DNA from 2 places in the Paenibacillus sp. Pae15 genome. Region 2 is predicted to be linked to the other one. Evidence: predicted binding sites of a transcription regulator. Region 2 holds the regulator's gene; the other holds the start of a gene.
What was found. Region 2 encodes CtsR, which represses protease genes until heat stress. Its sites were predicted from a motif close to ATGGTCAATAAAGGTCAAACA; they were not measured.
Positions count from the first base shown of each region.

Region 1: clpP (ATP-dependent Clp endopeptidase proteolytic subunit ClpP) is a predicted target of CtsR. The motif match lies at 6,256-6,276, and genes of this name have one in related genera.

Region 1 covers NZ_JALJRM010000032.1:19,380-35,662, reverse strand. The annotation lists gene gpmI (2,3-bisphosphoglycerate-independent phosphoglycerate mutase) at 1-1,506, opposite strand, end outside; gene tpiA (triose-phosphate isomerase) at 1,508-2,260, opposite strand; gene NR121_RS21240 (phosphoglycerate kinase) at 2,275-3,456, opposite strand; gene gap (type I glyceraldehyde-3-phosphate dehydrogenase) at 3,708-4,712, opposite strand; gene NR121_RS21230 (sugar-binding transcriptional regulator) at 4,798-5,826, opposite strand; tRNA gene NR121_RS21225 (tRNA-Arg) at 6,097-6,168, shown strand; gene clpP (ATP-dependent Clp endopeptidase proteolytic subunit ClpP) at 6,331-6,912, shown strand; gene NR121_RS21215 (stalk domain-containing protein) at 7,070-8,845, opposite strand; gene NR121_RS21210 (HPr family phosphocarrier protein) at 9,301-9,570, opposite strand; gene whiA (DNA-binding protein WhiA) at 9,818-10,747, opposite strand; gene NR121_RS21200 (gluconeogenesis factor YvcK family protein) at 10,753-11,742, opposite strand; gene rapZ (RNase adapter RapZ) at 11,739-12,638, opposite strand; gene NR121_RS21190 (ROK family glucokinase) at 12,693-13,643, opposite strand; gene trxB (thioredoxin-disulfide reductase) at 13,807-14,754, opposite strand; gene NR121_RS21180 (tetratricopeptide repeat protein) at 14,844-16,283, opposite strand, start outside.
Region 2 covers NZ_JALJRM010000029.1:15-16,297, reverse strand. The annotation lists gene rlmB (23S rRNA (guanosine(2251)-2'-O)-methyltransferase RlmB) at 1-526, opposite strand, end outside; gene NR121_RS20070 (Mini-ribonuclease 3) at 556-993, opposite strand; gene cysS (cysteine--tRNA ligase) at 1,003-2,400, opposite strand; gene cysE (serine O-acetyltransferase) at 2,403-3,071, opposite strand; gene NR121_RS20055 (hypothetical protein) at 3,078-3,419, opposite strand; gene gltX (glutamate--tRNA ligase) at 3,507-4,958, opposite strand; gene ispF (2-C-methyl-D-erythritol 2,4-cyclodiphosphate synthase) at 5,043-5,528, opposite strand; gene ispD (2-C-methyl-D-erythritol 4-phosphate cytidylyltransferase) at 5,528-6,232, opposite strand; gene NR121_RS20035 (PIN/TRAM domain-containing protein) at 6,340-7,437, opposite strand; gene pssA (CDP-diacylglycerol--serine O-phosphatidyltransferase) at 7,592-8,335, opposite strand; gene disA (DNA integrity scanning diadenylate cyclase DisA) at 8,425-9,504, opposite strand; gene radA (DNA repair protein RadA) at 9,523-10,890, opposite strand; gene clpC (ATP-dependent protease ATP-binding subunit ClpC) at 11,040-13,484, opposite strand; gene mcsB (protein-arginine kinase McsB) at 13,550-14,617, opposite strand; gene mcsA (protein-arginine kinase activator protein McsA) at 14,648-15,169, opposite strand; gene NR121_RS20000 (CtsR family transcriptional regulator) at 15,182-15,643, opposite strand; rRNA gene rrf (5S ribosomal RNA) at 16,057-16,173, opposite strand.

The DNA.
Region 1 (16,283 bases), on a different contig from region 2:
CTCCGGCTGGGCTACACCGAGCAGGTCCAGCACCGTCGGGGCGATATCCGCCAGAATGCCATCGTTTCTTAGTGTAACACGACTGTCGGTAATAATGAAAGGTACAGGATTGGTCGTATGCGCGGTATTGCGCGATCCGTCCGGATTGGTCACGATATCTGCATTGCCGTGGTCAGCCGTTATCAAGGCAACGCCGCCTTTAGCCAGAACGGCTTCGACCACTTGACCCAGGCAATCATCGGTGGCTTCGACCGCCTTGATCGTAGGCTCAAGCAGACCGGAATGGCCGACCATATCCGGATTTGCAAAGTTTAAGATAATGACATCTTGTCTTTCGGCTTCGATTTCCGCAACGGCCGCCGCCGCAACCTCATAAGCGCTCATCTCGGGCTTCAAGTCATACGTGGCTACTTTAGGCGAGTTGATCAAAATCCGTGTCTCGCCCGGCAGTTCGACATCCCGGCCGCCGCTGAAGAAGAACGTAACATGCGGATACTTCTCCGTCTCGGCGATGCGAAGCTGCTTCAGACCGTTTTGCACCAGCACTTCACCAAGCGTGTTATCCAAGTTCTTCGGCTTATAAGCCACATAACCGCCAACGGTTTCGCTGAATAAGGTCAAGCAGACATAATATAAATCCTTGGGAGCCTTCTCCCCCCGGTCAAAGCCGCGAAAATCGCTGTTGGTAAAGACCTGGGACAGCTGAATGGCGCGGTCAGGCCGGAAGTTGAAAAAGATGACCGAATCTTCCGATTCAACCAAACCGACAGGCGTACCGTCGGGCTTTACGATGACCGTCGGCATAACGAACTCATCGAACACCGAACGGTTATAAGAATCCTTGATCGCGTCCATCGGGTCCTCAAAAGTCGGCCCCTCGCCGTACACCATCGCACGGTAAGACTTCTCCGTACGCTCCCATCGCTTGTCGCGGTCCATCGCGTAGTACCGGCCCTGTACCGTAGCGATTCGTCCTACGCCGAGCTCGGCAATTTTGTTTTGCAGCTGTTCCATATACTTCACAGCGCTGTCCGGAGCTACGTCGCGGCCGTCCAGGAACGCATGAATGTATACGTCCTCGAATTTTTCCTTTTTGCATACTTCCAGCAGGGCAAACAGATGCTCGATATGGCTATGTACCCCGCCGTCGGACAACAGGCCGTACAGATGAAGCTTTTTCCCTTTGTTCCGTGCATGGTTGATCGCGCCAAGGATGGTTTCATTCTCGAAAAATTCGCCTTCCCGAATCGATTTGGAAATCCGGGTTAAATCCTGATACACAATCCGGCCGGCGCCGATGTTCAAATGGCCTACTTCGGAGTTGCCCATCTGGCCCTCCGGAAGACCTACGGCTTCCCCGCAAGCGGTAAGCGTCGTATGCGGAAACTGGTTCCAGTACCGGTCATAATTCGGTTTTTTGGCTTGAGCAACGGCATTTCCCTGGACTTCGCTACGCAGTCCAAAGCCGTCCAGAATAATAAGGGCTACCGGTTTGGGTCTGGCCATCTTACTTAGCCCCCTCAACCAGCGCGATGTAAGATGCCGGCTCCAGGCTCGCACCGCCCACCAAGGCACCGTCGATGTTAGGCTGCTGCATGTATTCGGCAATGTTGTTCGGTTTCACGCTGCCGCCGTACTGAATCCGTACGGCTGCCGCCGTCTCTTGTCCGTATAAGCCGGAGATCAGCTCGCGGATATAGCCGATCACGTCTTCCGCGTCGGCAGCGGTGGAAGACTTGCCCGTTCCAATCGCCCAGATCGGCTCATAAGCAACAACCACTTGCGCCGCTTGCTCAGCGCTAAGACCGGCGAAAGCCGCCTCTGTCTGCACTTTGCACACGGATTTGGTTTGACCCGCTTCCCTTTCCTCCAGCTTCTCGCCCACGCAGACGATCGGCGTCAAGCCGTGCTTGAACGCGGCATGCACTTTTTTGTTCACTGTTTCATCCGTCTCCGCAAAATAAGCACGGCGTTCGGAGTGACCGATGATGACGTAATCCACACCGAGATCCTTCAGCATGACGCCGCTGATTTCGCCTGTGTAAGCACCGCTGTCTTCAAAATGCAGGTTCTGGGCGCCCACCTTCAGCGAGGTTCCTTTTACCGCTTCCACCAATGCAGGCAGATTCGTAAAAGGCGCGCAAATGACGCTTTCAACCCCGTCGGCCTCAGCCTTGCCTTTGACATCATTTACAAAAGCTACAGCCTCCCGCACCGTTTTGAACATTTTCCAGTTGCCCGCAATAATCGGTTTACGCATGTTTGACTGCCTCCTTACTTATCGTTCAAGGCGACCACGCCCGGAAGCGCCTTGCCTTCCATAAATTCCAAAGAAGCGCCGCCGCCCGTGGAGATGTGGTCCATCTTATCTCCGAGCTGGAACTTCTCTACCGCAGCCGCAGAGTCGCCGCCGCCAATAACCGTATAACCGGATGTCGCGGCGCAAGCCTCCGCCACAGCTTTGGTTCCGTTCTTGTAAGGCTCCAGTTCGAATACGCCCATCGGTCCGTTCCATACGATCAGCTTGGATTCGGCGATGGTCCGGGCATATAATTCGCGTGTTTTCGGTCCGATGTCGAAGGCTTCCCAATCTGCCGGGATCGCGTCAACCGGAACGACCTTGGTATTCGCATCCGCGCTGAATGCGTCTCCTACCACGACGTCCACAGGCAAAAGGAAGTTGACACCTTTCTCCTTTGCTTTACGCTCAAACTCCAGAACCAGCTCCAGACGGTCGTTATCCACAAGCGATTTGCCGATCTCATAGCCTTTGGCCTTGAAGAACGTATAGGACAAGCCTCCGCCGATGATAATGTTATCCGCGATTTCGATAAGCTTTTCAATAACGGCGATTTTGTCCTTCACCTTCGCTCCGCCCACAATCGCCGTGAAAGGACGATCCGGATGGTTGAGCGCTTTGCCGAGTACTTCCAGCTCTTTTTCCATCAGGAGGCCGGATACCGCCGGCAAATGGTGTGCAATCCCTTCCGTAGACGCATGCGCGCGGTGCGCGGCGCCAAAGGCATCGTTTACGTACAGATCAGCGAGCTCGGCAAAAGCTTTAGCCAGCTCCGGATCATTCTTCTCTTCCCCGGGATAGAACCGCACGTTCTCCAGCAGGAGCACGTCACCGTCCTTCAGCTTTGCAACCTGCGCCTTCACTGCATCTCCGATCGCTTCATTCGCTTTGGCGACCGGCTTGCCGAGAAGCTCGGACAGACGCTCCGCCGCAGGGGTTAAACGCAGCTCTTCCACGACTTGGCCTTTCGGACGACCCATGTGGCTGGCAAGGATTACCTTCGCTCCGCGTTCCGTCAAATACCGGATCGTTGGCAGCGTCTCACGGATCCGCGTGTCATCGGTAATTTTACCGTTTTCGAGCGGCACATTGAAATCAACCCGGACAAACACTCTTTTACCGCTTACTTCTACGTCTCGAATGCTTTTTTTACTCATCCTATTCATGCCCTCCAACCGGTTTTATCCTGCCCGCACATAAAAAATGTGGGAATGTCTCCTCATCTGTAAAGAACAGCCCGTCCCGTCATAGTCGGGAGTGCCGCAGAGCGTCAGCCTGCATCTTCGTTTCACGGATTCCTGCTGCCTTGCGGAAACGAATGTTTGGCTAACGCTGTGGGCACACCCTACAGCCCACGATGGCGAGTTTCTTTTAAAAAGATGATCAGAGCATTACCACAATTTTAACATTACAGACCTTTTTTCGCGATAAAGTTTGCCAAATCTACAACACGATTGGAGTAACCCCACTCGTTGTCATACCAGGATACGACTTTGACCATGTTGTCGCCGACCACCATCGTGGACAGAGCGTCGATCGTGGAGGAAGCAGGATCGCCGTTATAGTCGCTGGATACAAGCGGCTCTTCGGAGTAGTTCAGGATCCCTTTCAGCGGACCTTCGGCAGCCTCTCTCAACGCAGCGTTCACTTCGTCGACCGTTACGTTTTTGCTCAATTCAACCACCAGGTCCGTTACGGAAACGTTAGGTGTAGGCACGCGCATAGCCATACCGTTCAGCTTGCCTTTCAACTCCGGCAGAACCAGGGAAACGGCTTTCGCTGCACCCGTCGTGGACGGAATGATGTTCTCGGCAGCGGCACGTGCGCGGCGGAGGTCCTTATGCGGCAGGTCAAGCACTTGCTGGTCGTTTGTGTAGGAGTGAACGGTCGTCATCATCCCTTTTACGATACCGAACTTGTCATTGAGAACTTTCGCAAACGGAGCCAAACAGTTCGTTGTGCAGGATGCGTTGGAGATGATCGTATGGGCGGATGGATCATACTTGTCTTCGTTAACGCCCATAACGATAGTGATGTCTTCGTTGGTAGCCGGCGCAGAGATGATGACTTTCTTGGCGCCGCCTTTCAAGTGAAGCTCCGCTTTTTCTTTCGCGGTGAAGATCCCTGTGGATTCTACGACGATTTCCACGCCGTTAGCTCCCCAAGGCAGGTTCTCAGGATTACGCTCGGCAAACACTTTGATCGATTTGCCGTTGACGATCAATGCACCTTCCGTAGATTCAACCGTAGCATCCAGTTTACCGTGCGTTGTATCATATTTAAGCAGGTGCGCCAATGTGTGTACGTCTGTCAGATCGTTGATCGCTACGATCTCAACCTCCGGATTGTTAAGAGCCGCACGAAATACGTTACGGCCGATACGTCCAAAACCGTTAATTCCTACTTTTACCATAGTAATTGCCTCCTAAAAATGGTTATGATGTGTCGTCTAACGGCCGCGGGCCGCTGCAACATATGTCAAGACAGGCCGGAGCCTATCAAGATGTCAGTCGTTGTACAATGTATTGCGCCGCCGCTTCATCGGTGATAAGCACATCTTCGTGCCCGTGCTTCAGCACCGAGACAATCGCTTCACCTTTGCTTTTGCCGCCGGCGATCCCGATCACCGTATCCATACGCTGAATATCTTCCATACGGAGCCCGATGGTCGGCATTTTGTGAAGGATGCGTCCTTCCCTGTCAAAATAATACCCGAACGCTTCGGCAAGCGCTCCGTCACGCTGCAGGCTCTCTGTCGTTTCACTATCCACCTTGCGGCGTCTGGCCATGACCATAGCGTCTCCTATGCCGTGCATGACCATCCGCGCCTTGCGGATAAATTGAACAATTTCGGAGATGTGATCATCCTGCATCAGCGATTGATAAGCTTCCTCGCCCAGATGATCCGGCACGTGCAGCAGCCGATAACGGGCTCCGGCCTTCTTGGCCATCGTGGAAGCAATCGTATTCGCCTGAAGCTCCACGCTTTCCCCTAATCCGCCCCGGGCAGGAACGAACCAGCATCCCTTCATCGGATTTGCAGCCGTCAAATGGTACGCGACTTCAGCCAGCGTGGACCCTCCGGTCACGGCAATGACTTCGTCCTCCCTGACCAGCTTGCGGAGTACAGAAGCGCCGGCGCGCCCCAGTTCCTTCTTCGTGTGAGGAGATACGTCCGAATCCCCCGGTACAATAACGACCTGCCTCAAGCCATAATGCGAGCGTATGCGTTCCTCCAAATCGGTAAGTCCGAACAAATCCTTCACCAGCGGTTCGATTTTCTCAAGCAGTTCTCTTCCGGCTGCACTGATGCGCATCCCGGAGGCCTCCACATCGATCAGCCCCTGCTCTTTGAGGAAATCCACTTCCCCGCGAAGCACCCGCTCCGTCATGTTCAATGACAGTGCCAGCGTCCTGCGGCCCACCATTCCGGAAACCAGGATATAGTGAAGTATGGTATACCGCTTCTTCAAGGTATCCACCAAATCAGGGAGAAGCTGCTGTTGAATAGAAAGGATCTCTCTCATGGATTCACTCCGCTCATATATGGACGTTTTTTGTCCCGGTACTGCATTTTTAGTCCCACATCTTCCAAAAAAAGAACTAAGCACTCTCACTTAGCTGAACTTATTATACTCCAATATGTTCCTTGCTTCAAGAGGCTCCCATTCGAATTTTTTCCCATTGGCCTGCAGCCTATTCATTCAAAACTTTTTGATTTATGGAGTTGCATTTATCAGCACGATAGATTATAATAACTTTTGCTGTCACCTTGAGACAACATCCTAATTGTATATGCGCCCGTGGTCCAATGGATATGACGTAGGCCTCCGGAGCCTGAGATCAAGGTTCGATTCCTTGCGGGCGCGTTGCTGTTTTTTGGTTTACAGAATAACGGCTGCCATAATGCTTTGGCATCTTTCGAAATACTCCATCAGGAGTTTTTTTATTTTCTTTGTTTGACCTTTCTTGACCTTTGTTTGATTTTCCGTTATGATGGTTATAGTTTAAATATAAGGAGGCTGCAGCTCATGAGTTTTATTCCTATGGTTGTCGAACCTGACGCAAGAGGGGAACGCGCCTACGATATTTACTCCCGTCTGCTTAAGGACCGCATTATTTTTCTCGGTAGTCCGATCAACGATGTTGTAGCCAATTCGATTATCGCCCAGCTGTTGTTCTTGACAGCAAGCGATCCGGACAAAGATATCCATCTGTATATTAACAGCCCGGGAGGCTCCATCACATCGGGAATGGCGATTTACGACACGATGCAGTTCATCAAGCCGGACGTATCTACGATTTGCGTAGGTTTGGCTGCATCGATGGGAGCATTCCTGCTCGCGGCAGGCGCCAAAGGCAAACGGTTCGCCCTGCCAAACAGCGAAGTCATGATTCACCAGCCGCTTGGCGGCGCCGAAGGGCAAGCCAGCGATATCGAGATCCGTGCAAGACGTATTCTGAAAATGCGCGACAAGCTGAATACCATTTTGGCAGAGCGTACCGGTCAATCCGTCGAGCGTATCGAAAAAGATACGGACCGCGATAACTTCATGTCGGCGGCGGAAGCGGTATCGTATGGCTTGATCGATAAAGTGATCGAGCGCGTGTAACACTGTCGCAATGAAAAAAGTCCTGAACGGCGAATAAGCCGAATCAGGGCTTTTTTATTGGCTTTCAGTCCTTTAAACCAGCTTTTGATTCTCAGCAAAAAAAGACCTTTCCCCACCGCTTTCTGAAAGCGGGAGAAAAAGGTCTTGTTGCGAACGATTATTGCGCCCGATCATCGAGCGGGTAGAAGATCAGGTCGAATGGAAGCGCAGACCCGGCCGGAGGGCTGAATTCAATATCCAACGACTCTTCCTTGCCCGTAGTTTTCGCCAAAATCTGCATACCGTCGAATGCGGTCATCACACCGGAGTAAGGAACCATACGGATTTCACCGTTGATTTTGATCGGCCCCTTAAACACCCCTCCTCTAGGAAGAATCATGACCGCCATCTTCCGCGGTTTATCCGCGTGAATTTTGTACACTACCCCATAGTTGCCTTCGTTGCGCACTTCTTGTCCACGCTGCGGATCATATCCGGGCTGGAACGGATCCGTCTTCCCATCCCCGATAACCAATCGTGACGGCGTAGTAAATGAGCTGGCATCAATGTTCCAGATCAGTTCGGAAACCGGGAATGTGCCGCGGACATGACCGTTAAACGCAAGCTTCGGAAGCTGCAATGCATTTTGTGTAATTTCCGGAGCGGTCACGAATGTAAACTGCACCTTTCCGCTTGTTTCCACATCGTAGAACAAATTCACCCCTTGATCGGGATAAAAATCCGGAAATTGCTTATATACAAATGTTTTTTGAGGCGGAATCGTCATCGTCTCGTTAATCGGATCGCCGATCAGGAAATCGACGGTTGCCTCGCTGCCGATCAAATTCGCATAAACGGAAGGCCATACCTCGCCTTTATTCGTCGTTTTGACCGTTACCGGTTTATCAGTCAGGTTGGTTGCCAGAATCGCCAGCGTCATTTTTTCTTTCGTTCCGTTAATATGATCCGCGTACAGACGTCCTTTGCCTTCAACATCATCCTGATACAAAATTCCTTGTTCGGTGAAGGTCTCCGGGCTGTCGCTGACAAGCAGCTTGCGGGAGCGGTCCTCCGTCACCTGCTTCGGCAGTTGGGGAAGTTCCCAGAAATTATTCCACAGTGTGCCCCAATCGGTCTTAATGTAACTGCCCACTGGCTTCGTGTAGATCGGATATTCCACTTTATTCAGATAGGTTTCATTCGTAATCACAAGGTTGCGGGTATAGGGCTCGCTCTTGTTGCCGTTACGATCCCATACCGTCAGAGTAATCGGATAAGTGCCGGGAGCGAAATAGGCCTCTTCCCTGCCCTGCCACTCGTACTTTGGAAGACCTTCCGCATCCGGGTCGTAACTCAGGTCCACAAATTTGACCGGTTCACCGATCTTGTAGGTCGGCTTGGCAAACGTAAACTTGGCAACGGGGTTTGAATTGCTTGTATCCGGATTGTAAATTCCCCGCGGAGGCTTCGTGTAAAGTACATCGACCCGTTTCAGCTCATCATTGTATGTATATCTCGCCCCCATGTAGTCGGCTAGCCAAGTCAGCTTGATCATCAGCTTACCGTTCACAATCGCAGCCACATCGTCAAAATGCTGCCAGTATCCGTTAATCCACACGGATTTGTTATCAATGTCGAGCATGATATTGTAACCCGGCGTATCCATTTCAATTTGCCGTTTGGATGCAATCCATTCCACTCTCATCCCGAAAGCATCGCCCAAAAACTTGGCGGGAACGAATGTCTTGTCCTTGATGATGGTCGCCGGAGCCTCCAGCGTAACCTGCTCCCCGTTCAGGAAAGCTTCCTTCTTGTTCAGGTAGAGTAATACATAAGTCGTCCCGGAAGATATCGGCGCTTCTTGTTCCGCAGCAGAAGCCATAGGGACCGCTACAAACGACAGCAGCATCGACATGATTAGCAACAAGGCCAATTCTTTCCTTATTCGTTTCATCCTTCTACTCCTCTTTGTGCAGCTCTTTTGGTGCCGTAAGAAAACCACTAACGAACTAGGTCGTCCCTTAATGAGCGACCGTGATTCAAGGGCAGGGTTTCTTGCAATAAAGAAAGTGTTTAACTACGCTGCAAATTTATACTTTCTTTATTATTCTTAAGAATTACTTCTCATCGAAGTCTTTTCTTAAAGCCGGAACGGCAGGGTGGCACAGCTCCCCGCTTCACAGGCGAGATGCTGTTTCCGAAACCGCCGGAAAGCCGAGCCCTCATAAGGCTTGTTTATGCGGATGTTTCCAGAAACAACAAAAAACCTTTTCCGGTTATAGCACGTCTATATAGACGCACGGCCCGAAAAAAGGTTGCGCTTTTTTCTGATGAATTTCTGCTTGTCCCTCCAGGTAAAATAAGGAAGCCCGCAAAAGAAAAAGCTTCCTTATCGGAAGCTTGCAGATCTTATTGGTTCTCCAATTCCTCTTTGCTCACTAATGCGACTAAAGCGTTTACAGCCTGTTCTGCGTCCGAACCTTCCGCACTTATGTGGACTTCGGTCCCCGTACTAATGGCAAGGCTCATAATGCCCATAATGCTCTTGGCATTGACTTTCTTCTCGTCTTTCTCCACAAAAATTTCCGAGGAAAACTTATTCGCTTCCTGCACGAAAAGTGCTGCCGGTCTGGCATGAAGGCCTGTTTTTAATTTGACGACTACTGGGCGTCTCGACATGCAACCAATACCCCCTACAATCTTAATTCCCAAAGGATGAAGGGCTGAACGCCCTAAGAGTAATTAAATTTCACCGTCCTATAAAGAAGGATGGTATCCCAAAACAATTCAGAGCGGAAACCTTGCCAAATCGGTAACCGTTCTGCATTCGTTAAAAAGCGATTTTTCAGTTATTATACCATTTTTCATTAGTTTACACTAGAATTATTGATAATTTACACAAAAAATCTACATTTAGACGAATTTCTCACGATTTCCTGAGCTTTTCCGCCAGTTCATCGATTTTTCTCAAACGGTGATTGACTCCGGATTTGCTGACTTGACCCTTCAGCAGATCCCCGACTTCCTTCAAATTCATATCCGGATGCTTCAAACGGATTTCCGCAACTTCCCGGAGCTTCTCCGGCAGATTATTAAGACCGACTTCTTTTTGCAGAAGGCGAATATTATCGATTTGGCGCACCGCCGCACCGATCGTTTTGTTCAAATTCGCCGTTTCGCAATTGACCAAACGGTTTACCGAGTTGCGCATGTCCTTCATGATCCGGACGTCTTCAAAACGGAGCAAAGCCTGGTGCGCACCGATTAAACTGAGAAACTCGATGATTTTCTCGCCTTCCTTGATGTAGAGGACAAATCCTTTTTTGCGTTCGATACAGCGGGCATTCAGGTCAAAATCATTGGCCAATTGGCACAAAGCCTGACAGTGCTCTTCGTACATCGAATAAATTTCCAAATGATAAGAAGAGCCCTCCGGGTTGTTGACCGAGCCTCCCGCCAGGAAAGCCCCTCGCAGATATGCCCTTTTGCAGCAGCTTTTCTTAATAATATCCGGCTCTATGCCCGGTGTGAACAGAAATCCCTCGGAAACAATCCGCAGCTCCTTTAAAATCTCCTGCACCTGATTGGGAACACGCACAATATATACGTTGTTCTTCTTCAGCCGCATTTTTTTGCGGACCAGAAGCTCCGTATGCACCTGAAACGTCTTTTTGAGAAGCGTATAAATCCGCCTTGCGATGGCGGCATTCTCCGTCGAGACATCCAATACAATCTTCTGACTGGAAACCTGGACGGCCCCATTCATACGAAGGAGGGCAGATAGCTCCGCTTTCTCGCAGCATTGCTCCGACTCCATCAAGGTAAGTTCTTTTTTCGTTTGGGCGGCGAAGGACATGGTAATCACCTCTTCTTGAACATCCAGCTCTCCACCAGTTGATAAATGTGCTGACTTAGCTTTTCCGCATCGTGACGTAAATAAGTTCGGAACAAGACGAGGCGGTCGGCAATGACCTTGTAGCCTTGCTTCGTCACTTCATCCAAATCCAGTTGAACGACCTTTGCGCCTTTTTCGGCATACCGGTTTTGAACCTTCTCGGGAATCTCTTCATTATTCACAATGACATAATCGAACAAATCCTGCCCGACATGATCTCGAATCGCTTTCAAATGGTCGCTCACTTTATAATCGTCGGTCTCTCCAGGCTGGGTCATTACGTTGCAAATAAACATTTTCAACGCTTGGGACGACACAATCGTCTCCGCGATCTCGGGTACCAGCAAGTTCGGCAAAATGCTGGTGTAAAGACTCCCCGGACCAACCAGTATAGCATCCGCCTGCCGCAAAGCCTCCAACGCTTCCGGCAGAGCACAAGCATCAGCCGGTTCGATCGATACGCGGCGGATGACACCGCCTGCCTGGGGAATCTTGGATTCCCCCTTCACAACGGTGCCATCCTCCATCTCCGCGATAAGTACAATCGACTGATCCGAAGCCGGAAGCACGCGGCCGCGAACAGCCAGAACACGGCTCAGCTCCCGCACCCCGGTAACGAAATCACCGGTAATATCTCGCATCGCCGCTAACATTAGGTTACCCAAACTGTGTCCAGCCAAACCATTCCCTTTATCAAAACGATATTCGAGCAGTTGGCCCAGCAGCGGTTCCACATCCGACAACGCGGTTAATACGTTGCGGATATCGCCCGGCGGAATAATTTCAAGCTCGGAGCGTAAAATGCCTGAGCTCCCTCCGTCGTCGGCCACCGTGACGATAGCTGTAATATCCATGGGCTTCTGTTTAAGTCCGCGAAGCATGACCGACAGACCCGTTCCCCCTCCGATGACAACAATCCGCGGCCTGATTTTTCCCCTCTCATGGACAAGCGTCATTTCTTCACCTCAACCCGATCGCGTTCCGAATCCCGGTGAGTGACTCTGATCACTTCCGTTTCGCTATTGCCCATCATTTTACCGAGATATTCCGCAATCGCAACCGAGCGGTGCTTACCTCCGGTACAGCCGATACCGATGACGACTTGGCTCTTGCCTTCCTTCTTGTACTGGGGAATGAGGAAATGCAGCATATCGAGGAGCTTCGCCAAAAACTCCTGCGTCTCCGTCCATTTCATGACATAATCGTACACTTCCGTATCCTGCCCGGTGTTCGGACGTAAATGCTCCACATAATGCGGGTTGGGCAAAAAGCGAACGTCAAAAATCAAATCGGCATCAATCGGAATTCCGTATTTAAAGCCAAATGAGATTACATTTATAGATATGCCGCCTACCTCTAGGTTGGTGAAACGGGAAATGATCTTTTCTTTGAGCTGGGTTGGCTTCAAATTGCTGGTATCGATCACCTGAGTAGCCAGACCCTTTAGCTCCTCAAGCAGCTTCCTTTCCTGCTGAATGCCTTCCAGCGGCGCTCCTGTCGGAGCCAGAGGATGCTTGCGCCGGCTTTCCTTATAACGCTGCACCAGAACCGAATCCGTTGCATCGAGGAACAATATTTCATGAGTTAAAGTATAATTCTCGTTAATGAACCGAAGCGACTCCGACAGCGAAGTGAAAAACTCACGGCCGCGGAGATCGATCACAAGTGCTACTTTACCGATTCGACCTTTGGATTGCTCAATAAGCTCGGCAAATTTAGGAATCAAGACCGGAGGGAGGTTATCCACGCAGAAAAAACCCAGGTCCTCCAAGCTTTGCACCGCTATGGTTTTGCCGGCTCCGGACATCCCCGTAATGATCACCAGCTTGCCGAGAGTTTGCATTTCTTCCATGGGGTTCTTCTCCTTCCACTGCCCGGAGAAGCCGCAGGACGGCTCGATCCGGGTTTATCCCCGCAGATTAAGGCCGGCAGCGCCAACGACTCCGGCATCGTTGCCTAGAACAGCCGGGACGATGTCCACGCCTTCCTGCGCGGTTTCCTGAGTATGCTCTCTGTAGTGTTTACGGATCGCGTCAAACAGGATATCGCCCGCCTTGGATACGCCTCCGCCGACGATAAATCGCTGAGGATTTAAGATAACGGAAACGGTAGCCATCGATTTGCCGAGGTACAAGGCAGCGCGGTTGATAATACGAAGCGCCGTTTCGTCGCCGGTTTTGGCTGCGTCGAACACATCTTTAGCCATGATGTTTTCTACAAGTGCCAAAGAGGTACTCTCGCCGCGTTCCACCGCTTCCTTCGCCATTCGAATAATGCCCGTTGCGGATGAGACGGTTTCCAGACAGCCCTTTTTGCCGCAGCCGCAATCGATAGCCTCAAGGTCGGGAACAATCGCCATATGCCCCAGTTCGCCGGCCATACCGGAAAAGCCTTGGTAAATTCGGCCGCGGATAATGATCCCGCCACCGACACCGGTGCCAAGCGTATAGCAAACGATGTTCGGGATACCCGCGCCTGCACCCGCCCACGCTTCGCCAAGGGCCGCCACATTGGCGTCATTGTCGATTATCACCGATTTTCCAAGCTTTTCTTCAAGAATTTTCTTCACCGGCACATTGCGCCAGCCCAGGTTGGGAGACAGCTTAACGAAGCCTTCGGAAATATCCATGAATCCGGCGATTCCCGCTCCGATCCCTGCAACCTGATCCCATGTATAATCGGACTCCGCCACCAGTTTGCGAACGTACTGCGCGATATTTTCCAACACCACGTCGGCGCCGTGCTCGGTACCGGTCGGCCCTTCGTCTGTGAGCAGCAGCTTGCCCTGCTCATTACATAAGCCCACCTTAATGGAGGTACCTCCCAAATCGACTCCGACGTATACTTGTTGTTCCATGCTTCTTAATCACCTCATAAAAATTGCCAATCTATGTTGTCCAAGACCTTTGAAGACCCGGCTCATATGCACTCTCTCTTGTTCCAACTATAAGCCAACGTCTACAAGAGGTCAAGCGAAGGCTAAAGAAAAAACGCGGAACGAAAGTTCCACGTTCAATCGATTAAAGAGACTGGCTCCAATCGTGTACCATATGCCCTTCAAGAAATTTTTCGCAATCCAGCGCAGCCATACAACCGCTGCCGGCAGCCGTAATCGCTTGGCGATACTTGCTATCCTGTACGTCGCCGCAGGCGAATACGCCTTCCACATTGGTCAAGGATGAACCCGGCTTCGTGATAATGTAGCCCAGCTCGTCGGTTTCGATTTGTCCGCCGAGGAAATCCGTATTCGGCTTATGGCCGATCGCTATGAAGATGCCGTCCGCTTCGATCAATTCTTCTTCGCCGGTTTCGTTGTTTTTCACTTTTAGACCGGTAACGCCTTTATCCCCGGATATAATCTCCAGAGGCGTACGGTTTAAGCTCCAAACAATCTTTTCATTCTCGCGCGCGCGATCCTGCATGATTTTGGAAGCCCTCAGCTCGTTTCTGCGGTGGACGATGCGTACTTCCGTTGCAAAACGTGTCAGGAAATTTGCTTCCTCCATCGCCGAGTCGCCGCCGCCGACCACGATAATCTTTTTGCCGCGGAAGAAAAAGCCGTCGCAGGTTGCACAGGTGCTGACGCCGCGGCCGATGCTTTCCTTCTCGTTCTTAATGCCGAGCAGCTTGGCCGATGCGCCTGTAGAGATGATCAGCGATTCCGCGACAATGTCTCCAAGACCTTCTACGTTGAGCTTGAACGGACGCTCGGAGAGATCCACCTTATTGACCCAGCCGGTTTTAAATTCAGCGCCGAAGCGTTCGGCTTGTTTACGCATATTCGACATCAATTCCGGCCCCATGATGCCTTCAGGAAACCCCGGAAAGTTTTCCACATCCGTTGTGGTGGTCAACTGGCCGCCCGGCTCCGGACCTTCGATAACAAGCGGGTTCAAGTTGGCGCGTGCCAAGTAGATAGCTGCCGTTAACCCGGCAGGTCCGGTTCCGATAACGATTGACTTGTACATATGGTTTCCTCCCAATCCACTGCAACTCTTAAAGCCGCTTCTTTACGGCCGGTTGTCAGCGTATTTTTTTCTATACCTTCATATTAAGGTTAAGACTCCAAGCTTGCAAATTTATCAAAGATGGCGTCCATCTTTTCTTTCAATCCGCAGGCTTCATCAATCAGCTTGGCATTCCTGCTGACGGTAGCTACCGATACGCCGTAGCGATCCGCGGTTTCCTGATAGCTGACAGGGCGTCGGTGCATCTTTGCCGTCAGGTATTCCAGGGCCGCTGCCCAGCCCTCCACTTTCGTGATTTTGGGCACGTTCGGAAATACTCTTGATAAGTATTCTACCCAAAGCGTTTGTAAATCGTACTGCTGCACCATATCGTAGCGGCGGAACATATACCGCATCGCCGTCTCCATCACCAGCTGCCATTTGGGATCCCATATCGGAAGCCCCGGAGCAAAAGGCGACGGGGCCACCGTTGTCTGATTCCCCTCCAGCACGGCCGTCAGCGGTTCTTTCACGCCGATACTGCGAAGAACGAAAATAGCCACCTTCTTCAGATAGTCATCCTCGCCCGGTTGTCCGATAAATTCAAGCAGCGCATCCTTCACCTCGTCATCGGCGATCAAGCCGAACGCTTGAATGACCTGCAGCTTCGTATGCGCGTCTCCATGCCGCAACGCCCAGAAAAAGGACGAACGCACCAACGGATCGCGCTTCAGGTGATCCGGCAAGCCGTTCTCCGTACGCTCGATTCCCCGAAACTGCTCCTCAAACGGCATATGATAATGATAGCTGACAGGCGGCTTCACCGCTTCGTCCCAATTCTTATTGAGCAAATTAAGATAGAACCTGGGAATTTCCGAACCGGGGTCGAACTTCGCCGCCTGCCGCCACCAGCGCTCAGCTTCCTCATAGCGGCCCGTATTGTATGCGGCTACGGCGGTATAGTGACACAAGCAAGGATCCGGACCCGTTTCGCCGGTTTTCAACAGACGCTTGAACAGCAAATAAGCCTTCTCATGCTCGTTCAAAATCCCCATAGTGGTCGCCAGCTTAAACGCATGATCCTGATGGAAAGGATACGTTTTGCGCAGCACTTCAAGCAGCCCGGCCAGACCCGCCTTATCACCGAAATGCTGGTAAAAAATCGCCAGATTGCACAACGCATGCAAATTGCCCGGCTCCAGCTCCAGCACTTGACGAATCATATCAACCGATTTTTCAAAGTGTCCCATGTAATAATAGGCCAACGCAAGGTTATTGCGCGCAGCTATGAAGTCGGGATGCTTGCGGATAATTTTCTCCAGCACCCGCACCGCTTCCGAAAAACGGCCCTCCTCCAGCATCGAACGCGCCCGGTCGTGCTCGAACAGCCCTTCCCGGCTCTTGATCGTCGTCAGCTTGGTGGGACGGTCGAGCTCGTAGCTGAGCAGCTCCATCATTTCTTCGGATTCTTCCAGAAACTGTCCGTTGGGGTCATTCTCCAGGTAATGGATAATCGCTTCTTCGGCCAGCTCGTAATTCTCCATATTGGC
Region 2 (16,283 bases):
CCGCTCCGGCCACCCATACCCCGCGCTCCTTTAGCAGCTCGATGGTCTGCGCCAGATTCGTCACACGCGCTACCGGAACATACTCTACTGCACCCGCGGATGTTTTCGAGACGGCAGCCGTCAATCCCACGGAACGTCTTTTGGGGATAATGACCCCGTGCACGCCGGTACAGTCCGCTGTACGCAGAATGGAGCCAAGGTTATGCGGATCTTCTATTTCATCAAGCAAAAGCAAGAACGGCATCTCACCGCGCTCCTCCGCTCTCGCAAGCAAATCCTCGACTTCGACGTATGCATATGCCGCCACTTGCGCGACGATTCCTTGATGCTGCAGGCCCGAGGCCATTTGATCCAGCTTCCGCTTGTCAGCCAGCTGCACAACCACCCCGCTGCGCTTCGCTTCGGCAATAATCGGCTGGGCGAGCTGTTTTTGCGCCTGCTCGGCAATCCAAATTTTGTTGATCGTCCGCCCGGAACGCAGCGCTTCAAGTACGGAATGCTTTCCTCCGATAAATTCTTCTTCCATGCCCAAGGCCCCCTTTCCTTCTTCGAATGTTATTTATCCTGCTCCAACGACAGCAACATCAAATACTGAAGCCGCTCCCATTGCTGCGTGTAATACAAATAGCCGATCAGGCATTCAAACGCGGTGCTGTGCCGATATTCCAACACATCCGCATTCTTCGCGGTTGTCCCGGACTTGGCATTGCGCCCCCGCTTGACGACATCCTGTTCCTCTTCCGTGAGATGCGGCAGCCAACGCTGCAGCGATTTCGCCTGCGATTTTGCCGAAACATACCGGGTAGCCGTCCGATGCAAGTAGTTAGGCTTATGATTCGTTTGCGCCACCACATACTGCCTCACGAACACCTCGTAAATGGCGTCTCCCATATACGCCAGCACCAGCGGATGAAGCTGACCCGGTTCGCGGGCGGGCGGGAAGGAAAATAAATGGCTCTTGATCTCCTGATCCGACATTTCGTCCCATTTCATAAACTCGCCCTACTTCCGCCGCCAGCGGATGCCTTGAGGCGTATCTTCCAGTTGAATGCCGCGTTCTGTCAGCAGATCCCGGATTTCATCGGCGCGGGCCCAATTTTTCGCTTTTCGCGCTTCGGTCCTTTCTGTAATGAGCCGTTCCACCTCTTCATCCAATAATTCCTCTGCCTCCGGGGCCAATAGACCCAACACGCCGTCCATCGCTGCAAACTGCTGTACGAACAGCTCCAGGGAACCGGACGTTACCCGTCCCGATTGCAAATAATTATTCGCGGCACTGACAAGCTCAAACACCGCCGTAATTGCATCCGGCGTATTGAAATCATCGTTCATCTTCGCTTCAAATTGCTCCTTGGCCGCACGGACCGCCTCCACGACCGCAGCGTCGGCCTCCCCCGCTTCCGCGGATTGCAGCCGGTGCTTCAAAGCGGCGATACAGTTGTCCAAACGGGCTAAGCTGCCCTTTGCTTGCTCCACCGCATCCTCGCTGAAATTCAACGGATTACGGTAATGGCCGGAGAGCATAAAATAGCGAATCACCTGGCCCGGCATCTCCTTGAGCAGTTGATGCACTTGAATGCCGTTCCCAAGCGATTTGGACATTTTTTCATTGTTGATATTCACAAATCCGTTATGCATCCAATAATTGGCCATCCGGCGGCCGGTTAATCCCTCGGATTGAGCGATTTCACATTCATGGTGCGGAAAAGTCAGGTCCTGGCCTCCACCGTGAATATCGATCGTTTCGCCCAAATATTTACGAACCAACGCCGAGCATTCGATATGCCATCCCGGGCGGCCTTCACCCCAGGGGCTTGACCAACTAATTTCACCCGGCTTCGCAGCCTTCCAAAGCACGAAATCTTGAGGATTCTCCTTGCGCTCGTCCACGTCTACCCGAATGCCGTACTGCAGCTCCTCCAGGTTTTGGTGGGAAAGCTTGCCGTACTCGGTAAATTTGGATGTCCGAAAATAAACGTCTCCTCCGGATTCGTAGGCGTAATCATTGGCTACCAGCCCCGAAATGAACTCGATGATGTCCGCCATGTTCTCCGTCACGCGGGGATGCGCCGTCGCTTTGCGAACACCCAGACCCGCCGTATCCTCATAATACTTTTGAACAAACAAGTCCGCCACCTCCGGAACGGTGGTGCCCATCTCCGCGGCCTTCTTGATCAGCTTGTCATCCACATCGGTAAAATTCACAATGAACGTCACATCATAACCTACCGACTCCAGATAACGGCGAACCACATCGAAAAAAATAACCGGTCTGGCATTTCCGATGTGAATATAATCATATACGGTCGGACCGCACACATACATTTTTACTTTACCCGGTTCCAGCGGTATAAAGTTTTCTTTCGTACGTGTCATCGTGTTATAAATCTTAAGCGACATGCTCAATCGTTTCCTCCGATCTTTGTTTTCACTGGTTCCCTTTTCTGCTCCCTTTGCTGCGCCGCCTTCAGCTCGTCAACCTGCTCCTGCAGCTGTTTGAACATATCGATGATCGGATCGGGAAGCTTATCATGCTCCAACCGACCGATACGAACGCCATCCCTCTTGACGATGCGTCCCGGAATTCCCACTACGGTGCTGTTCGGCGGCACTTCGCTCAACACTACCGCATTCGAGCCGATGCGGGAGTTGTCTCCTACCGTGAATGAACCCAACACCTTGGCTCCGGCCGAAATGACCACATTATTGCCGATGGTCGGATGGCGCTTCCCTCGCTCTTTGCCTGTACCCCCCAGCGTTACACCATGATACAACAGTACGTCATCGCCGATTTCGCAGGTTTCTCCAATGACGACGCCCATGCCGTGGTCGATAAAAAATCTCCGTCCGATAACCGCACCCGGGTGAATCTCAATGCCCGTCATAAACCTGCTGATCTGAGAAATCACGCGGGCCAGCGTATACCATCTTTTTTTATAAAGCCAATGCGCGACCCGATGCGCCCAAAGCGCATGCAAACCGGCATAAGTAAAGACGACTTCAAACCATCCCCTGGCCGCGGGGTCGTTCTCAAAGATCGTATTGATGTCTTCTTTCATCCGTTCGAACATATCGTTTCACCGCTTCCCTTTCCTAATCCCCCAAGCGAAAGAAAGAACGTCGCGCAAAAAACGCCTCCGCAGCCGATTTCGGCTGCAGAGGCGTTCAAATACCGCGGTTCCACTCTGCTTGGATAAGTATAAATCCTCTTCCCGGCAGCCATGATTGGCCGGGAAGCTTATCCATCTCGTATCGTTCGTATCGTGAACGTCACGGTAAAGGCTACCCTGCCGCTGCAGCCGGAGCGCTCGCAGGCAGATCGTCTTTACAGCTCCCGGGTGCACTTCCGGATAAAGAGGATTGGACAACTTGCAGCCGGCATGCCCCCACACCGGTTGTCCTCTCTGAGAATCCCGCATTTTTCCGTACTTTCCCGTTCGTCGCCACTAAGTATGAAGTTAAAGCAATATCAATGATCTCTATAGTATATCGAAAAAACGGAAGTTTTACAATAACTTCTTCACCCGTTGAATCACCTTTTCTTTGCCCAACAAATACAAGGTCCTATTCAGATCGGGCCCATGCATTTGACCCGTCAGGGCCACTCTCACCGTCATAAAGAGCTGCTTCCCTTTATAGCCGGTTTCCGTTTGGACAGCTTTCAGCATCGCCTTTAGAGCATCGACATCAAACTCTGACGCCTGTTCCACCTGGGTTAAGAAGCTGTGCAATACGACGGGTGCATGCTCTTCCGCAAGCATCGCTTTAGCTTCTTCATCATAGCTGACCTCCTCACGGAAGAACAGCTCCGACAAATCAACAATCTCAGCGGCATAGCGCAGCTGCTCCTGATACAGCCCGATCAGGGAGTGAGCCCACTGCCGCTGCTCGTCCGTCAACTCCTGTGGCAGTCTGCCCGCTTTTTGAAGATGGGGCAGTGCCAGCTCTGCAATACGCTCGGTATCCGCCTTTTTGATGTAGACGTTGCTCATCCAATTGAGCTTATCCATATCGAATACCGCAGGACTCTTGGACAACCGGTCGAGATCGAATCCTGCAATCAGCTCTTCCCTTGTGAAGATTTCTTCCTCCCCTTTCGGAGACCAGCCTAGGAGCGCGATAAAGTTCATCACCGCTTCCGGCAAATAACCCAGATCCCTATACTGCTCGATAAATTGGATGATCGATTCGTCCCGTTTGCTCATTTTTTTGCGGTCCTGATTCAGGATCAGCGCCAAATGCGCGAATTCCGGCACAGGAAGGCCAAGCGCTTCATACATCATGATCTGCCGCGGCGTATTGGTCAGGTGCTCTTCCCCGCGAATAACTAGGGTGATGTCCATCAGGTGGTCATCCAGAATGACCGCAAAGTTATACGTCGGGATGCCGTCGGGGCGGACGATAATGAAATCGCCGATGCCGTTCGTATCGAATTCGACGTGCTCGCGAATCCGATCCTCGAAAGCAATCGTCCGGTTCTCCGGCACACGGAAGCGGATCGACGGCTTGCGGCCTTCCGCTTTGTAGGCCTCCGCCTGCTCCGGCGTCAGATGGCGGCATTTGCCCGAATACATCGGCATCTGGCCCGCAGCCTCCTGCTTAGCCCGCTCCTCCTCCAGCTCCGCTTCCGTACAGTAACAGTAGTAGGCGTTGCCTTCCTGCAGCAGCCGGTCAATAAAAGGCCGGTACAGGTCCAGCCGTTCGGTTTGGCGATACGGCCCATACGGTCCTCCTACATCCACACTCTCGTCCCATTCGATACCCAGCCACTTCAATCCGTTCAGTTGGCTGTCCACTCCGGTTTCCACATGCCGGGTTTGATCCGTATCTTCGAAACGGATCACGAACTGTCCGCCTTCCTTACGGGCGATCAAATAGTTAAACAGCGCCGTACGCGCTCCCCCGATATGCAAGTGCCCTGTCGGGCTCGGCGCATACCTCACACGAAACTTTGCCATACGTTGTTCTCCTCCCCTGCTCCGCAGGCGTTCCTTCAGACCGAACGATGCCTGCAAGCCGATCAACCGTCAAAATAATATGTGTTATGATAGCACACCTTGGACAAGACAAACAACCGCTTGTGCCGCTATTCCTTCTCCGCGTCCCGTAAATCCAAGCTGCTCGGTCGTCGTTGCTTTCACATTGACTTGGCTCGTCTCCGCCTCCAGCGCCTGAGCGATGCGCTCCGCCATCGCCGGAATATACGGAGCCATCTTCGGTTTTTGCGCGATGATGGTGCAATCCACATTTCCCAAACGGTATCCCGCTTCCTTCGCCTTCCCCCATATGTCTACCAGCAGCTTATAGCTGTCCGCATCTTTAAAGGCGGCATCCGTATCGGGATAGTGCTTGCCGATATCCCCAAGCCCGAGCGCTCCCAGAATGGCATCACTCACCGCATGCAGCAGCACGTCCGCGTCCGAATGCCCGAGCAGTCCCTTCTCGTACGGGATTTCCACTCCGCCGATGATGCACTTGCGCCCTTCCACCAACTGGTGTACATCAAAGCCTTGTCCTACCCGAATCATCATTTCTTCTCTCCCCTGACATTGCGAATAATCCACTCCGCCCAAGGCAGATCCTCGGGAGTCGTGATTTTAATATTGTAATAGTCGGCTTCCACTACCGACACGCGGATCCCCATCCGCTCCACCAGCATGGCATCGTCCGTCCCTGTAAACCCTTCTTGCCGGGCGCGTTCGTGCGCCTCCAGCAGCACGGAAAAACGAAAAGCCTGCGGCGTTTGGATCGCCCACAAGCTGCTCCGGTCAGGAGTGGATTGGATCACCCCTGAGCCGTCCACGACTTTGATCGTGTCCTTCACGGGCACGGCAAGCACTGCCGCCTCCGTCTTCATCGCTTGATGCAGACAGGCGGTGAGGTGCTCAACTGCCGTGAACGGCCTGACGCCGTCATGTACCATGACCCAATCGACAGTCCCTTTCAAGGCCTGCAAGCCCTGATAAACGGAATCCTGCCGTTCTTTTCCACCCTGTATAATATGCTTTACTTTGCCCAGTCCGTACTCCCTGACAAACTGACCGCAGCGCGGCACATCGTCCGCTCCGGTAACGAGCGCAACGCTGCTTACCGGAGCGAAGCGTTCAAACAGCTCCAGCGTATGTACGAGAATCGGCTTATGATCAATCAGCAAATACTGCTTGCTTTCTTTTGTGCCCATCCGCGAGCCCTTGCCCGCAGCGACAACGACTACTCCAAGTCTGATCGTCAACTTGTCCACCTGCCACAACATATCGGCTTCAGGGCCCTGCTTTCGCGAAAGCTGCCGTTTCCGGCAAGACATGGGCCCGATTAGCGCATCTACACTATCATACCGCGTTAGAGCGCTTTTTCCAATAGCTTGGGCTTAGCAAAAATCATTCGTCCGGCTGAAGTTTGCAGAACACTCGTCACCAGAACATCCAGTGTCGTGCCGATAAAGTCACGCCCGCCTTCGACCACAATCATCGTGCCGTCATCCAAATAAGCGACGCCTTGACCGTGCTCTTTGCCGTCCTTGATTACCTGCACGAGAATTTCCTCTCCCGGCAGTACGACCGGTTTCACCGCATTGGCCAAATCGTTGATGTTCAGAACCGACACGCCCTGAAGCTCGCATACTTTATTCAGGTTGAAATCGTTCGTGATCACTTTGCCTTGAAGCAATTTCGCCAGCTTAACCAATTTGCTGTCCACCTCGGAAATCTCTTCAAAATCCCCTTCATAGATCAGCACCTTCACGTCGAGCTCCTTTTGAATCTTGTTCAAAATATCAAGCCCCCGACGTCCGCGGTTTCTTTTCAACAGATCGGAGGAATCGGCAATATGCTGAAGCTCCTCCAGCACGAATTCCGGAATGACCAGCGTACCTTCAATAAACCCCGTCTTGCAGATATCTGCAATCCGGCCGTCGATAATGACGCTCGTATCCAGAATTTTATGCTCCTCAAACTCTTTGGCTTCGCCTGAAGCGCCGCGTCTCCGATCCGACCGCCGCTTATCGAGTGCGGCTAACAACTCTTCTTTCTTCAAGATCCCCATCCGGTATCCCGCATACGAGAAAATCGCGATACACAGCATATGCAGCAGCGGATTGAATATACCCGCACGCGCCAAAGGATTCAGCAGAACGGAAGAGACCAACAATCCCATCACCATTCCCGCCGCCCCGGCAAGCATATCGGCCGCCGGCATATTCGCCGCGCGTTCTTCCCCCTGAACCATGACCTTAAGCAGAGAATTTAGCGCCCAGGAGCTCATCGAATAAAAGAAGAGTGCTCCCACCCCAAACATCCATGCTCCCTGGCCTTTTATTTCATGAATACCCGTTACTGTACCTATGACTTCAAATAATGGTTTACCTATCGTATCACTCCATTGTAATCCAAGCGTACCGCCAATAACTGCGAATAGAAGCTGGAACCATTTTTTCATCATAGACTTCACCTCCATCAAAATCGGTTGCATAATCCCTTACGTTACAATTATGAACCAAAAGTTTCCTGCCTAATCGTTCCGTAAGAAAAAAACAAAAAAGCATTTATTTCCATAAGGAAAATAAATGCTTTTCATTTTCACGGACATCTCTTCGTTAAATTGTCGTTGTTTTGGATTCCGGTTCTTCCATCGTATTCGTTTTCTTTTTCTTCAGGCGGAGAAAGACGAAAAGACGGTCAACGTTTTTTTTTAGGCCGTACAGTGCATACAGGAGCAGCGGTACAAAGATGATCTTGGACAGTGTGCCCGGAAATTGAACGGCAATGACAACGGCGATGATCACCACGATCGGGGTTACCCATATCGCCGCTTTTGGAATGCCCACCTTCTTGAAGTTCGGATATTTCACCGTGCTGACCATCAGATAGGACAGGAGAAGTGTGGCCAAGACAAGCACCATGGTGCTCAGCTCATTGTGAAACAGAGCAAGCGTACAAAGAACACCGCCGGCAGCCGGTATGGGCAAACCGATAAAGTAGCCGGGCGTACCGGCAATCACGTTGAAGCGAGCCAACCGCAGCGCTCCGCAAATGGGGAAAATCGCCGTGACAATCCACGCCCCTGCCGCGTTCATCTCGGTAAAGGCCATAACATACATAATGAACGCCGGAGCCACCCCAAACGAGATGACATCGGACAGCGAATCCAGTTCCTTGCCGAATTCGCTTTGAACATTGAGCGCACGGGCCAACCGTCCGTCCAAACCGTCAAGCAGCATAGCCACAAGCACCATAATAGCCGCCAGCTCGGGTTTATTGTTAAACACCATAATGATCGAAATGATGCCGAGAAACAAGTTCCCGACGGTAAACAAATTCGGGAGGGATTTCGTTATCATGATTAATCCACCTCTGGTTATACTGTGCCCTATTCAAAAAAACCTAACCCAATTCAATTATACTAAGGTACCTTATGATTGTATGCAAGTTAGATATGCCTGTCAATGAGTACCTGATCTTGAATTCGTTTTAGGCCTTCTTTTATCGTTCGGGCCCTTACTTCTCCGATTCCGTCCACTTCGTCCAGTTCCTCGATCGTGGCCATCATCAGATGAGGAAGCTGTTCGAAGCGCTCGATCAGATTATGAATGATCACCGACGGCAGCCTCGGGATTTTATTCAATACCCGATACCCCCGCGGGGATACGATTTCCTCCGCACTGTTGGTCGCATGCGGGAATCCAAGCACTCGGGCAATGTGGGAATGATCCAGCATTTCGTCGGTGGCCAGCCGTTTGAGCGAGTTCAAGACTTCTTTAACCTTTTCGTCGCTGGGATCCTTGACATAATCTTTAATCAGCAAAAAGGCTTCGTATTCCGTATTACCGACCAATTCATGCAGCTGCATACTGATCAGACGGCCTTCGTTCCCCAGCTCGTTGATGTAGCGATTGATTTCCGCCTTAATACGCAGCACCATCTCGATACGTTGTATAACTCCCGTTACATCATGTAGCGTCACGAGCTCTTCAAATTCCGAAGCGCCAAGGTTCGTCAAATCCTGATCGAGTACAGATTTATATTTTTCCAACGTTTGAATCGCCTGATTCGCCTTGGTCAAAATCACACCAATATCTTTTAAGGCATACCGCAAATTTCCTTGATACAGCGTGATGACGTTTCGCCGCTGCGAAATCGACACTACCAGCTTGGAAGTCTGCTTCGCGACGCGCTCTGCTGTCCGGTGACGGATCCCCGTTTCGGTGGATGGGATGGATGAATCCGGAATCAGCTGTGTATTGGCATAAAGTATGCGTTTGAGATCTTCGCTGAGAATGATGGCGCCGTCCATTTTGGCCAACTCATATAAATAGTTTGGGGAAAAGTCGCAGTTGATGGAAAATCCTCCGTCCACAATTTCCATCACTTCCGGACTGTATCCTACGACGATCAGACCGCCGGTTTTGGCTCGCAGCACATTTTCGAGCCCTTCCCGAAAAGGGGTTCCCGGCGCTACCAACTGCAGCAGTTGGCTCATCACGTCGCGTTTCGCTTCTTCCTTGCTCAAAGGTGTCCCTCCTGACGGTTATACTAAAGCTGCTGATAGCGCTTCGGCTACAGTATTCACACCGATGATTTCAATTCCTGCGGGCGGCGTCCACCCCTTCAGACTTTTGTGCGGGAGAATGACCCGCTTGAAGCCGAGCTTCTGCGCTTCGCGCACCCGCTGATCTACTCGGGAAACGCCGCGGACCTCACCGGTCAGGCCCACCTCGCCGAAGACAACGTCGAACGGCTGTGTAGGCTGATCGCGGAAGCTTGAGGCAATGCTCACCGCCACAGCAAGGTCTACTGCCGGTTCGTCGAGCTTGACTCCGCCTGCGATATTGAGGTAAGCGTCCTGATTCTGCAAGAACAGACCCATCCGTTTCTCCAGCACAGCGATGATCAGCGACAACCTGTTGTGATCATAGCCGGTGGCCATCCTCCGGGGAGAAGGGAAATTTGTGGTCGATACGAGCGCCTGCAGTTCAACCAGAACCGGCCTGGTTCCCTCCATGCTCGCAACCACGGTTGAACCGGATACACCCATCGGCCGTTCCGACAAGAACAGCTCCGAAGGGTTGCTCACCTCGACTAATCCGCTCTCCCGCATTTCAAAAATACCGATCTCATTCGTCGAACCGAACCGGTTCTTTACGGCACGCAAAAGACGATACGAGTGATGCCGCTCCCCTTCAAAATAAAGCACGCAATCGACCATATGCTCGAGAAGTCGCGGCCCGGCAATCGACCCCTCCTTAGTAACATGGCCCACAAGCACGGTGGCAATGCCTCTCCCTTTAGCGATGCGCATAAAATGCCCCGTGCATTCTCTGACCTGAGATACGCTGCCGGGTGCCGAAGCCACAGCGGGATGATATACCGTCTGAATGGAATCAATGACGACAAAATCCGGCTCCATCTCATCAATCGCCGCCTCGATATACTCCACGTTCGTTTCACTAAGTACAAACAACAAACCGGAGACCGCTTGAAGCCGGTCGGCTCGGAGCTTCGTCTGCCTGACGGATTCTTCGCCGGAAATATACAGCACTTTGAGATTTTGCTGCGTCAATGCGTAGGAAGCCTGCAGCAGAAGTGTCGATTTGCCAATTCCAGGATCGCCCCCTACCAGAATAAGGGATCCTGGTACGACGCCTCCTCCCAACACACGGTTTAACTCCCGGTTATCCGTGATAATGCGCTCTTCCTGACTGCTTTCTATGTTTATGATGGAAACTGCTTTTTCTTTCTTATCGGAAAAAGATAAATGAAGCCCCCTGCTCTTGCCGGAAGTCTCCACTTCTTCCACAAAAGTATTCCAAGCTCCGCAGCCAGGGCATTTGCCGAACCATTTCGGCGTTTCGTAGCCGCACTGCTGACAAAAAAACTTTGTTTTTGCTTTGGCCATTGCGCCTCCTAATCCTGCTTCAAGCCCAAACGCGCTTATAGTACTACAAAACAAAGTTTACCATGATGCAACACCCTTGAAAACCCTCCCAGTTCATTCCGTATAAAGAAAAATCCGACCAGCCGGAAAACGGCAGCCGGATTTTTTCATTATGCTTGTGAAGCGACGCCTTGATTGCGCTCCACAATCAACTCGCCTTCTTTCTCATCAATCGTAAGCGTATCGCCCTTACTGATGTTGCCGCGGAGCAATTCTTCAGACAAACGATCTTCAATATGCTTTTGAATCGCTCTGCGTAGAGGCCTTGCACCAAATGCCGGATCGTAGCCTTCTTTGGCAAGGAATGCCTTGGCCGCATCGGTCAGTACGAAATCCACTTCCTGCTCCTTCAGACGTTTACGCAGTTCTTCGGCCATCAACGATACGATTTCGCCGATATGCTTTTCGTCCAGGGAGTGGAATACGATGATTTCGTCGATCCGGTTCAAGAACTCCGGACGGAAGCTCTTCTTCAGTTCGCCCATGACTTTGTCCTTCATGTTTGCGTAATCTCTGCCCGAATCTTGTGCCGCAGTAAAGCCCAGCGTCGAGTTTTTCTTAATCAAATCCGCCCCGACGTTGGATGTCATGATAATCAGCGTGTTGCGGAAATCTACTGTACGGCCCTTGGAGTCCGTTAAACGTCCGTCTTCAAGCACTTGAAGCAAGATATTAAACACTTCCGGATGAGCCTTCTCAATTTCATCCAAAAGAACGACAGAGTACGGCTTGCGGCGTACTTTCTCCGTAAGCTGTCCGCCTTCCTCATATCCGACATATCCCGGAGGCGCTCCAACCAAACGGGAAGTGGAATGCTTCTCCATGTACTCGGACATGTCAATCCGGATCACCGCGTTTTCATCGCCGAACAGCGACTCCGCCAAAGCGCGGGCCAATTCCGTTTTACCGACCCCTGTCGGCCCAAGGAATATAAATGAACCCATCGGACGCTTCGGATCCTTCAGCCCCGCTCTTGCACGACGGATTGCGCGGCTCACGGCTTTCACTGCTTCATCCTGTCCGATCACCCGATCGTGCAGAATGGATTCCATTTTGAGCAGACGCTCGGTTTCTTCTTCAGCCAGCTTCACCACCGGGATGCCGGTCCAGCTGGCCACCACTTGGGCGATATCTTCCGGCGTCACCTCGGAGTCGGTGCGGCCTTGTTTTTCCTTCCATTCGTTCTTTGTGGCATCGAGCTCTTCTCTCATCTTCTGCTCCGTGTCACGAAGCGCGGCTGCTTTCTCGAATTCCTGGCTCTGTACGGCAGCATCCTTCTCCTTGCGGATGTCTTCCAAACGGCTTTCGAGCTTTTTCAGATCCGGCGGAACGGTGTAAGAGCGAAGCCTTACTTTTGAGCTTGCCTCATCAATCAAATCAATCGCTTTGTCCGGGAGGAAGCGGTCCGTGATGTAACGATCGGAGAGCTTCACGGCTTGCTCAATCGCTTCATCTGTAATTTTTACACGATGGTGTGCTTCATACCGGTCACGAAGCCCATGGAGAATTTGAATCGCCTCTTCCGGAGAAGGCTGATCCACCGTAATCGGCTGGAAGCGTCTTTCCAAAGCGGCATCCTTCTCGATATATTTGCGATATTCATCCAGCGTCGTCGCTCCGATGCACTGCAGTTCGCCGCGGGCCAGCGCCGGCTTCAGAATATTGGAGGCATCGATTGCGCCTTCCGCTCCGCCTGCACCGATAAGCGTATGCAGCTCATCAATGAAAAGAATGATGTTGCCGGCTTGACGAATTTCATCCATGATTTTTTTCAGACGGTCTTCGAATTCGCCGCGGTATTTGGTACCGGCTACGACAGATCCCATATCCAAAGTCATCACGCGTTTGTCACGCAAAGTCTCGGGAATCTCATTGGCTACAATTTTCTGGGCCAGGCCTTCCGCAATAGCGGTTTTACCAACCCCCGGTTCCCCGATCAGGACCGGATTGTTCTTCGTTCTACGGCTGAGCACCTGAATGACGCGCTCGATTTCCTTGCTCCGGCCGATAACCGGATCGAGGTTGCCTTCTTTGGCATAGGCGGTCAAATCACGCGCCAAACCGTCCAAAGTCGGTGTATTTACATTAGCAGGGCTACCATGGTTCGGCGAGACCACCTCGCTGCTGCCAAGAAGTTGGAGCACTTGTTGGCGGGCTTTATTCAAGCTTACGCCCAAATTGCCCAACACTCGCGCTGCAACACCTTCGCCTTCGCGAATCAATCCGAGCAGAATATGCTCCGTTCCGACATACGTATGCCCGAGTTTTCGCGCCTCATCCATGGACAGCTCAATAACCTTTTTGGCTCGAGGGGTATAAGCGATATTCGTCGGCTGCTCTTGTCCTCTGCCGATCAGCGATTCGACTTCGTCCTGAATTTTCTCCAAACCAAGCCCCAACGCGATCAGCGCCTTGGCCGCAATTCCTTCGCCTTCGCGAATCAAACCGAGCAAAATATGCTCCGTTCCAATATTGTTATGACCCAAACGAACGGCTTCTTCCTGAGCCAAAGACAGTACTTTCTGCGCACGTTCTGTAAATCTGCCAAACATCATGTGTAACACCTCCAAAAATTAGTAAGGGAATATGGTTTCCACATTAACATGAACTCGGCCGGGCTTCAATCCGATTGTGATAATTTGTCCCGGATCAGCTGGGCCCTTCTAATGTCTCTTTCTTCAGGGGTTAGCTTTTCTCCTGCTAATTGCTGTAAAAAACCCGGTTGGGTCATCACGAGAAGCTCATTCAGTACGTTTGGTGACACATTCTTGATAAATTGTAAATCAATGCCCAGCCGAACATCCGACAACCGCTGCGTCGCTTCTTTGGAGTCCATAATCGCCGCATAGGAAAGAATTCCATAGGAACGGCTGACTCGATCGATAATTTTGGCTTTGGTTTCATGTACCAACTTCTGTCTGGCCGCCCGTTCATGCTCGATGATCTGTCTGACTACGCTGTAAAGATTGTCGATAATTTCCTCTTCCGATTGCCCGAGCGTAATCTGGTTGGATATTTGGAACAGATTGCCCAGAGCCTCGCTGCCTTCACCATACAGACCCCGAACCGCCAAGCCTACCTGTGTGATAGCCGACAAAATTCGATTGATCTGCTGAGTCAGCACCAACGCCGGAAGGTGAATCATAACCGACGCGCGAATACCGGTTCCGACATTTGTCGGGCAGCTCGTCATGTACCCTCTTTTCTCATCAAATGCGTAGTTCAGCTGCACCTCGAAAGCATCGTCGATTTCATTAGCCATCTCCCACGCTTCTTTAATTTGAAAACCGGGGCACAGGCATTGTATTCGCAGATGGTCTTCTTCATTCACCATGATGCTGATCGATTCATTATCGCTCAAAATAACCGCACCGTTCCGTGACTCGTTAGCCAGGGCCGGACTGATCAGATGCTTTTCAACCAGCACCCGTTTTTCCAAATCATTCAATTCCGAGAGCGGAAGCAGCGTAAACTTGCTGATCGTATTCAATTCATCATTATGAAGCGCCTGAGCTACTTGATCCAAAACCTCTTTTGACTGTTGGTTCGTCGCCAACATAGGAAAAGGGTAGGCCCGTAAATTCCGGGCAATGCGAATTCTGCTGCTCATCACGATATCCGAATCTGGGCCATCCGCCTTCATCCAATCGCTCAGAGCATGCTTTGTAAACCGGCTCGCCTCTGTCATAAGCATTCCCCCCAACAACCTGTCATTATCTCAGCCTTCGGCTACTTTCTTTTCTAATTCCCGAATCTGATCCCGAAGCTTGGCCGCTTGCTCAAATTCTTCATTTTCAACGGATAACAGCAGCTCCTTTTTGAGCCGATCGATTTCGCGCCTATATTTAATCAACCCGCCAGATCGTTTTGGAACCTTGCCGGTGTGAATGATATTTCCGTGGACTCTTTTGAAAAGGGGATCGAGCTTCTCACCGAAATATTTGTAGCATTCGCTGCAGCCGAATCGTCCTACTTTACTAAATTGACTATAAGTAAGCCCGCAATGCTCGCAGCGGCTCGGTTGAACTTTATTCGCCAGCGTGCCGGGCGTTGTTGAGGGTTCAAAGTCAAGTAATCCGCTCAACAGATTGTGAATGGAAAAGCCATTCGGGGTTCCCGGTATCAGCTCTCCCTTTTCCCTGGCACACGTTTCACAAATGTGAAATTCCGTCTTCTCGCCATTCAAAATTTTAGTAAAATGCAGCGTTGCTTGTTTTTTACCACATTCTTGACATAACATTCGGTTCCCTCCTCATTTGCTAAGTAAGGAGATCAGCATGGCTTTAAGAAGCTTCGCCCGAATCTCGTCGCGAAGAGGCAGTTTCAAGGTGAGCACCTCTCTTGCCATAGCTGCCTTCATGATGGCCGCTTCCCTTTCGGAAATGAAGCCGCCCTCCTCTAGCTGGTACAACAGACCTTCCGAAGCGGATTGATCCATATGCGAGCCGATCGTTCGAAAAATATGGTCAAGCACGGGGCCATGAGAATGCAGTTTAATCTTCTGAATTCGAATGTACCCGCCGCCGCCTCGTTTACTTTCCACAATGTACCCTTTTTCCAAAGTAAAACGGGTACTGATGACATAGTTGATTTGTGATGGAACACAGTTGAACTGATCGGCAAGATCATTACGCTGGATCTCAATCACGCCGCCCGGGCTCTGCTGCAAAATTTGCTTCAGATACTGTTCGATAACTTCTGAAACATTTCGCATCCGTTCGACCTCCAAAGGCAGAAGTAAAGCCAGTTCGTAAAATGTTGTGTGAAAGCCATTGAAAATCTCAATTATTGACTTTGACTTTCTTTGACTTTAAAAACATTATATCAGATTTTTACAATAATGCAACACCCCGCAGTGCTCCAGACTGAGCCTACAGCGAGATGCTCCGATATCACATTTGTTTAACTTCGTTTAAGCAACAACGGTTTCGGTTCCTATGCTTATTATGTATTCTTTCCCTAAGATTATGTCTTTAAATAATACCGTGCGCTTATTTTTAAAAAACACCCCATCGTTTATTTCATATACCGCAAAAGCATTTCAAATTGAAAAGATGTGCTTATTTTATGCATCACACAACAGGAAAGAGCCTCTTCGGATTATAAATCCAAAGAGGCTCTTTCATTGCTTGGCGACGTTCTACTCTCCCGGGACCCTGCGGTCCAAGTACCATCGACGCTGGAAGGCTTAACGGTCGTGTTCGGTATGGGTACGCGTGGTTCCCTTCCGCCATCATCACCAAACGTATTCATTTCTCAAGGCTTGCGCCCTGAAAACTGGATCGAAACCAAGCCGCTGATCATCTTCATGTGCTTTTTGGATAAGCCCTCGACCGATTAGTATTCGTCAGCTC